DNA from 2 places in the Variovorax sp. 350MFTsu5.1 genome. Region 1 is predicted to be linked to the other one. Evidence: riboswitches for the same ligand, from Rfam matches in the RefSeq annotation. Region 1 holds a riboswitch; the other holds the start of a gene.
What was found. Region 1 has a riboswitch for cobalamin ahead of ABL843_RS17210 (TonB-dependent receptor domain-containing protein). Riboswitches for the same ligand answer to the same signal wherever they lie in the genome.
Positions count from the first base shown of each region.

Region 2: linked by a shared signal. The riboswitch ahead of ABL843_RS12535 (TonB-dependent receptor) and the one ahead of ABL843_RS17210 (TonB-dependent receptor domain-containing protein) in region 1 are both predicted to bind cobalamin.

Region 1 covers NZ_CP157620.1:3,788,902-3,793,322, reverse strand. The annotation lists gene ABL843_RS17215 (ClcB-like voltage-gated chloride channel protein) at 1-944, opposite strand, end outside; cobalamin riboswitch at 999-1,255, shown strand; gene ABL843_RS17210 (TonB-dependent receptor domain-containing protein) at 1,352-3,268, shown strand; gene ABL843_RS17205 (cobyrinate a,c-diamide synthase) at 3,253-4,421, shown strand, end outside.
Region 2 covers NZ_CP157620.1:2,782,763-2,787,183, forward strand. The annotation lists gene ybaL (YbaL family putative K(+) efflux transporter) at 1-737, shown strand, start outside; gene ABL843_RS12525 (hypothetical protein) at 760-1,164, opposite strand; gene ABL843_RS12530 (hypothetical protein) at 1,319-1,543, shown strand; cobalamin riboswitch at 1,637-1,938, shown strand; gene ABL843_RS12535 (TonB-dependent receptor) at 2,181-4,262, shown strand; gene ABL843_RS12540 (PepSY domain-containing protein) at 4,285-4,421, shown strand, end outside.

The sequences.
Region 1 (4,421 bases):
GCCCACGGCGTGTGCAGCACCGAATTGACCACGCTGTAGCCGTTACCCCAGACCTCCGGCATCGGCACCGACACCGCGCCCATGACGAGCCCGCCCAGCGCCAGCCGCCACGGCAGCGCGAGCGGCAGCCGCGAGAACAGCGCCCGGCTGCCCTGCAGCGCACGCAGGAAGCCCACCGCCGCGAAGCCCAGCAGCACGCCGAGCACGCAGAACAGCACGACCTCGGTGCCGTGGATCTCCGGGAACGGCGGCATCCTGTAAGGCGGCTGGTAGCCCGGAAGCGCCCGCATCGCGACGTTGGCGACCACCGAGGCGATGATGATCGGCCCCACGCTCTCCATCGCGATGGAGCCCAGCACGATCTCCGCGACGAAGAAGGCGCCCGCGATGGGCGCGTTGTAGGCTGCAGTGAGGCCGGCCGCCGCGCCGCAGGCCACCAGCAGCCGCAGCCGTTCGGCCGGGAAGCGGAACACCCGTCCCAGCAGCGAGGAAGCCAGCGCCGCCAGTTGCACCATCGAGCCCTCGCGCCCGATCGAGCCGCCGGTGCCGATGCTCACCAGCGACGACGCGCTGCGCGCCAGCGTCTGCGCCACCGGGATGCGCCCGTCGCCGAGGACGATGGCTTCCATGTAGTCCGACGTGGCGCTGCGCGAAGCCACGCGCCTGGCCAGCACCAGCAGCAGCCCCGCCACCAGACCGCCGAGCGTGGGGCAGGCGATGCGTGCCCACCATGGCAGTTGCCTGGCCATTGCCACGAGCCCTTCGCCAGGTCCCAGCACCAGGTGCTCGAAGGCCAGCAGCGCCGCGCGGAAGAATTCGGTCGCCAGCGTCCCCAGCAGCCCCGCCACGATGGACCACAGCAGCATCGACTGCCAGCCCGACACACCGAAGAGACGCTGCAGCGCCGAACGCAGATTCAGGAAGACCGAGGCGGGCTGCATCATGGCCGTCGATGTTAGCGGTGCCGCAACTTTCGACTTAAGCCCCGTTGGCCAGCGCATAAAATCACCGCCGTTGGTGCTCGCGCCGTGGTTCGCACGGCGCAGTTCAACGGGAAGCAGGAGTGAACGCCCCGGTTCTTGCCGGAACAAGGCCGAAGCCGCCTGCGCTGCCCCCGCAACGGTCAAGCAGACGGTGCCGCAAGGCGCCAACCCCTTTCCATCGAAGCCACTGGATGCCCTGAAACAGGCGTCTGGGAAGGCGGCAAGGAGTCGCTCTGCCAGCCCGGATACCGGCCAACAAGGCGGCTGCCGCATGCGTCGAAGATGAATGACGAACGCATGCGCGGCCATTGCGCCCAGGCGCCGGCGGGGAGGCCGGCCAGGGGTATTGACGTTCGTTCGCTTGATCCATGATTTCCCGTGTTTGCTCTTTCCGCGGCCGCGCTCCTGCGCGCCGCTTCCGCCACGCCTGCCTGCCGCTGGCGCTGGTTTCCGCCTTCGGCGGGCTGGCCCATGCGCAGGAGGCTTCCACCCTGCGCGAGACGGTGGTCACCGCCAACCGCACCCCGCAGGCGTTGTCGGAGCTCGTGGGAGACGTCTCCATCGTCGACAGCAACGCCATCGAGCGCAGCGGCGCGACCGGCGTGGCCGACCTGCTCTCGCGAGTGCCCGGCATCGAGATCTCGCGCTCGGGCGGCGTGGGCAACACCACCAGCCTCTTCATCCGCGGCGCCGAGACGCGCTTCACAGCCGTGTATCTCGATGGTGTGCGCATCGACTCGCAATCGACCGGCGGCGCCGGCTGGGAAGGCATTCCGCTGTCGCAGATCGACCGCATCGAGGTGCTGCGCGGCCCGGCCGCCGCGGTCTACGGCTCCGACGCCGTGGGCGGCGTGATCCAGCTCTTCACCAGGCGAGGAGAAGAGGGCGTGTCGCCCTACGCCGGCATCGGCTTCGGCAGCAAGGGGCTGCGCAGGATCGAAGGCGGCGTGAGCGGCAAGTCGGGCCTCTTCGACTATTCCTTCGGCGTGGCGCATGAAGAGAGCAAGGGCTACAACGTGCAGCCCGTGAGCAAGCGCAACGTGACCAAGGACGGCTTCACCAGCCCCGACCGCGACGGCTACAACAGCACCTCGGGCAACGTGAAGCTGGGCTTCCAGATCACGCCCGACCAGCGCATCGAGGCCACGATGCTTTCCAGCGACGTCAAGGCCGGCTACGACGCCACGGTGTCCTACAGGACCAGGCTGCCGTTCCTGTTCGCCAACGACATCTCGAGCAACACGCTGCAGACCGCCGGCCTGAGCTGGTCGGCAAAGTGGAACGACGTCTACAGCACCCGCTTGCAGGTGACCGACTCGCAGCAGGTCTACAAGACGCAGCCTTCGTTCTACCGCACCGAAACCCGGCTGCGCGGCTACCTGTTCCAGAACGAATTCCGCTTCGGACCGCACCTCGTCACCGCCACGCTCGAGCGCCGCGAAGACGCCCTGGAGAACGCTCCCACAACCACCTCGAAGCTGCTCTCGCGCGACCGCTCGCAGGACGCCGTCTCGCTGGGCTACGGCTTCGTGAAGGGCCCGCACTCGCTGCAGCTGCACGTGCGCCACGACAAGGACAGCGAATTCGGCGGCAAGACCACCGGCAGCGCGGCCTACGGCTACGCCATCACGCCGACGCTGCGCTTCACGGCGTCGGCAGGCACCGCCTTCCGCGTGCCCACGCTGTACCAGCGCTTCAGCGAATACGGCCTGGCCACGCTCAAGCCCGAATCGAGCCGCAACCTCGAGCTGGGCCTGCAGTACACCGAGGGCGCGACGCAGATGGGCATCGTGGCGTATGCCAACCGCGTGCAGAACCTGATCGTGTTCGACGGCTCGGCCAAGGGCTGCGCATCGTCCTTCGGCTGCTACGCCAGCACCGCCCGCGCGCGCTACCAGGGCGTCACGCTCTCGGGCAGCCACCGCATCGGCGACGTCACGCTGCGCGGCTCCTTCGACTTCCAGGACCCGCGCGACCTCGCCACCCACAACCTGTTGGCGCGCCGCGCTCAGCGCCACGCCACCCTGGGCGCCGACTGGCGCATCGCGGGCTGGACGCTGGGCGCCGAGGTGCAGACTTCCAGCCGCCGCTACGACGACGCCGCCAACAGCGTGAAGCTCGGCGGCTACACCGTGCTGAACCTGTCGGCCACCACGCAGATCACGCGCGACATCAACCTCGTCGCGCGCGTCGACAATGTGGGCAACAAGGACTACCAGTTCGCACGGCTGTACGCCAATGCCGGCCGTACCGCCTACGTCGGTCTCAAGTGGACGCCTCACTAAGCAGCCAAGCATCCCAGCCGGGCGGCACCGCCGGTGCCGCGGCGGCCACCTGCGCCGCCGTGCTGGTGGCCGCCGCGGCCTCAGGGCAGGGCAAGACCACGGTCGCTGCCGCGCTGGCCCGGCTGCATGCGCGCCAGGGCAGGCGCGTGCGCGCCTTCAAGTGCGGGCCCGACTTCCTCGACCCGCACTGGCTGGCGCTGGCCACCGGCGCGCCGGTGCATTCGCTGGACCTCTGGATGACCGGCGAAGCCGACTGCCGCGCGCGCCTGCACGCGGCAGCGGCCGAATGTGACCTGCTGGTCGTCGAAGGCGTGATGGGCCTCTTCGACGGCACGCCCAGCGCCGCCGACCTGGCGCAGCGCTTCGGCCTGCCGGTGCTGGCGGTGATCGACGCGCACGCCATGGCCGGCACCTTCGGGGCGCTGGCCTACGGGCTGCAGAACTTCCGCGACGGCCTGCCGTGGGCCGGCGTGCTGGCGAACCGCGTGGCGAGCGAACGGCACGGCGCCATGCTTCAGCAAGCGTTGCGCAACCCTTCGCAATGGCTCGGTGCCTTGCCGCGCGATTCCCGTTTCGCGCTGCCCGAGCGTCATCTGGGCCTCGTGGCCGCCACCGAACTCGGCGATGCGATGGCGCGGCTCGACGCGGCCGCCGACGTGCTGGCCGACACACCGCTGGGCCGCACGCCCGCCGGCGACCTGCCACAGGTGCGCTTCGAGGCCCCCGCATCCGAGGAGGCACAAGCCACGCCGCCTCTGCTGGCCGGCCGCACCATCGCCATCGCGCGCGACGCCGCCTTCTCGTTCATCTACCCCGCGAACCTCGACGTGCTCACGGCACTGGGCGCGAAGCTGAGCTTCTTCTCGCCGCTCGCGGGCGACGCCTTGCCGGCCTGCGATGCCGTCTGGCTGCCCGGCGGCTATCCGGAGCTGCACGCGCAGGCGCTGTCGGCTTGCACGGCGATGCGTGAATCGCTTGCCGCGCATGCCGCAGCGGGCAAGCCGGTCTGGGCCGAGTGCGGCGGAATGATGGCGCTGTTCGACGAGCTGGCCTTGCAGGACGGTGAGCAAGTCCACCGCCTCTGGGGCCTGCTGCCCGGCCGCGTGACCATGCAGAAGCGGCTCGCGGGCCTCGGGCCGCAGCAGCTCTCGCT
Region 2 (4,421 bases), 1.0 Mb from region 1:
GCGCGCTGGTGCTGGTGTTCCGCTACCCGCTGGGCACGGCGCTCACGGTGAGCGCGAGCCTGGCGCAGATCGGCGAGTTCTCGTTCATCCTGGCCGGGCTGGGCGTGTCGCTGGGGCTGCTGCCGGTGGAGGGGCAGAGCCTGGTGCTTGCCGGTGCGCTGATTTCCATCGCCACCAATCCGCTGTGGTTCAGCCTGATCGCGCCGATGCAGAAATGGCTGCATGCCCATTCCTCCTTCGCGCGCGGGCTGGAGATGCGTGAAGACCCGCTGGCCGAGCTGCCCATGACCACCGAGGCCAGGTACCTCTCGCGGCAGGTGGTGCTGGTGGGCTACGGGCGCGTCGGGCGCCGCATCGCGGCCGAACTCGACGCCAACGACATTCCCTACGTGGTGGCCGAGCAGAACCGCGAACTGGTCGAGAAGCTGCGCGAGGCCGGCACCCCCGCCGTTTGGGGCGACGCTGCCGACCCGGCGGTGCTGATCCAGGCGCACATCGCGCGCGCCCGCGTGCTGGTGGTGGCCACGCCCGATGCCATGAACGTGCGCCAGATGATGGAAACCGCGCACACGCTCAATCCGGCGATCCAGACGGTGATCCGCAGCCACAACGAGCAGGAGGCCCGGCTGCTCACGCAGGAAACCTCCGCCACCGTGTTCCTCGGCGAGCACGAACTCGCCCAGGCCATGGCCCGGGACGTGGTCCAGCGCGCGGTGTCGATGGCGGTGCCGGCCTGAAGTCCGGTCAGGCCGGCCCGGCTCAGAGGTCTTCTATCACCAGCGTGCGGTAGCGCTGGGCGATCGAGTAGGGCACGGTGCGCACCAGCTCCATCATCTGCTCGGCCGCCGCGCCGTCCTTGGTCCTGACGAGCAGCCCGGTGTGGCCCTCGCGCGCCAGCTTGGCGTAGGCTCGCACGGTTGCCGCGTCGGTGCCGGCGGACGGCAGCGGATCGTCGGCGATCCTCACCGTGGGCACGATCTCGCTGAGCACGGTCTCGGCGGGGAGCAGGTAGACCTCGTCGCCGCTGACGCCCTTTTCAATCAGCCGGTGGCCGATGCGGTCGGCATCTTCCGCGCTCGGGAACATCACCATCGAGTAGCCGGTGGGGTAGAAGGCGCCACCGATGCTCGAGCGCATGCGGGGTTCAAGGGTGAAGTGCTTCATGCTGCCTCCTGGTTCTTGTGGAAGTCCCTGGATACAACATTAGGTCGCACCCGCAGGGGCCTCTGTAGGAGAACCCCGAAAGCTCTGTCAACCGCCCGCCTTCCTGGCCTGTTCAATTCATTCAGCAGTCAGCAAGCAACGCCATCCTCGCTCCATGCCTTCTCCCAGAAACATCGCACTCACCGTCCATGAGCTGGAGGAGGGGGAGTTCTACTGGGTGCTGATGGAGGCCGTGGAGGGCTCTCCCGGCGACACCACCCATGTCTACGTGCCCCTGGAGGCTGCCCACGAGCCCTACGCCACCTATTCGAACGCGCTGGTGGCGGGCGTGGCCATGATGCGGCGGCTGTTCGGGCCCGACGGCAAGCCGGCCTCCTGAGCCTGGCGGCCGGCTTCGGGGCCGGCCCCCGAGGGGCGCTACCTATAATCCCGCCGTTCCGGTTCGGCAGTTTTCATTGGTTACTCGCCGTTCCGGACCACACGGTTCGAAGGTGCCCCGCACGCCATCCATCTGATCGACGGCGACGGGGTTAAACGGGAAGCAGGTGAGCCGCGCCGTCGTTCTCTCTGGAGATCGATGGACGCGCCGATTCCTGCGCTGCCCCCGCAACGGTCAGCGGATCTGGAACCCCTCGGGCTCGTGCCTCCTCGATTGGCATGGGCAGCCACTGCGCTTGGGCGTGGGAAGGCGAGGGCTTCCGCCACTGCGTGCATCCAACAGCACGCAATGGCACTCCGCAAGCCCGGATACCGGCCTTCGCAACCGCCTTCGGACGCTGCGGGAGTGCGTGTCCGGGCCAGCCGCCTACCGCGCCCGCCGCGGGCCGCCGCAGCCCTTTCGCCTCTTCCGCCACGTCCTTCAACGGTCAGGAGCCTGCGGGGACGCAGGCTGGAGGAGAGGTTTCATGGGTCATGCGTCGCGAGGGAGCGATCGCAGAAGAGCGTCGCCACAACGGCTGCGACGCTGGGCGCGGTTTTCAGGTCTTTCGAGTCTTTCACTGGGTTGGGGGCTCGCCGTGGGCCCCTGTGCGGCGGTCTTCGCGCAGACGCCCGACGGCCAGACGCTCAAGCCCATCCAGGTCGATGCCGAGCGGCACACGCCGCTGGCCATCGACGAGCCCACGCAGACCGGCAGCCGCCTCGGCCTCACGCCGCTGGAGACGCCGGCCAGCGTCGAGGTGCTGACGGGCGACACCATCCGCGCGCGTGGCGACGTCTCGGTGATCGACGCCGTCACCCGCGCCACCGGCATCACCGGCTCGCCCGGTCCGGGCAATGGCGGTACCGCACTGGGAGCGCGCGGCTTCCTGGGCCATGGCTCGGTGATGCAGCTCTTCGACGGGACGCGCCTCTACGCGGGCGCCGGCACCGTCACTTTTCCCTTCGACACCTGGTCGGCCGACCGCATCGAGGTGCTGCGCGGCGCAGCCTCGGTGATGTACGGCGAGGGCGCCATCGGCGGGGCGATCAACGTGGTGCCGAAGAAGCCCGCGCGCGGGCCGATCCGCAATGAAGCGCTGGTCACGCTCGGCTCCGACGCCACGCGGCAGGTGGCCTTCGGCAGCGGCGGGGCGATCAACGACAGGCTCTCCTACCGCTTCGACATCAGCCAGCGCAACACCGACGGCTTCATGCAGCGTGGCGAGGCCGAGAGCCTGGCTGTGAGCGCCGCCGTGCGGCTGGACGTGTCGCCGCAGCTGCAGTTCACGCTCTCGCACGACGAGGGCCGCCAGTCGCCGCAGCGCTACTACGGCGTGCCGCTGATCGATGGCCGCCTCGGCAGCCAGACCCTGCGCCAGAACTACAACGTGGACGACGCCGGGATCAAGTACCGCGACAAGTGGACCCGCCTCGACGCCCAGTGGACGCCCAGCGACGCCGTGACGGTGCGCAACCAGCTCTACCGCCTGGAGAGCAAGCGCCACTGGCGCAACAGCGAAACCTACACCTACAGCGCCACCACCCGGCGCGTGACGCGCGGCGACTACCTGGAGATCGGCCACGACCAGGAGCAGATCGGCAACCGCACCGACGCCACCTTCAGGCATGGCCTCTTCGGCCTCGCCAACCAGGTGCTGGTGGGCTTCGACGTGAACCGCATCGACTTCACGCACATCAACGACTCGCCCTACGGCGGCCGCTCGGTGGTCGACCCCTTCGTCTTCAGCCCCGGCTACTACGCATCGCCGGTGGCCTACACGCCGCGCTACAAGACCAGGACCAGCACCTACGCCTTCTTCGCCGAGGACAAGCTGGCCTTCAACCGGCAGTGGTCGCTGGTGGGCAGCCTGCGCTGGGACCACGCGAAGATCGCGCGCACCGACCTGCAGAACGCCGCCAACAACTTCGGCAAGACCTTCGAGTACGCCACCGGCCGCCTCGGCGTGGTCTACGCGCCCGACGCCTCGCAGTCGTTCTACGCCCAGGTGGCGCGCGCGGCCGATCCGCTGGGTTCGCTGGTGACCACCTCGGCCTCGCAGGCAGCCTTCGATCTCAGCACCGGCAGGCAGGTCGAGGTCGGCTACAAGCGCCAGCTCGCGGACAACCGCGGTGCCTGGACGGTGGCGGCCTACCGCATCGAGAAGAACAAGCTGCTCTCGCGCGACGCCATCGACCCCACTGTCACCCAGCAGGTCGGCAAGCAGTCTTCCGAAGGCATCGAAGCCACGCTCGACCTGGCTCTGACCTCCACGCTGCGGCTGGAGGCCAATGTCGCCAAGCTGCGCGCGCGCTACGACGACTTCAACGAAGTGGTCGGCGGCAAGCTGGTCTCTCGCGCGGGCAACACGCCCACCGGCGTGCCCGAGGAGGCCGCCAACCTCTGGCTCACCTGGCGCTTCCTGCCGCAGTGGGAAGCCGATGTCGGTGTGCGCTACGTGGGCCCGCGCCAGGTCGACGCGGCCAATTCGCGAAAGATCGGCTCCTACACCGTGGCCGACGCGGGCGTGAGCTGGCAGGCGAACCCGTCGCTCAAGCTCGCGCTGCGTGCCTACAACCTGGCCGACCGGCGCTATCCGGTGTCGTTCTCGAACGGCGGCAACCAGTGGCTGCTGGGGCGCCCGCGCTCCTTCGAGCTGTCGGCGCTGGTCAACTTCTGACGAACGCGGGCAGGACGAACGCATGACCTCCGCATGGCGCCGCGCCTGGCCGCGCATCCGGCACGGGCTCTACTGGACGCACCGGTGGCTGGGCATCGGCGGCTGCCTGCTGTTCGTCATGTGGTTCGTCTCGGGCGTGGTGATGATGTACGTGGGGTA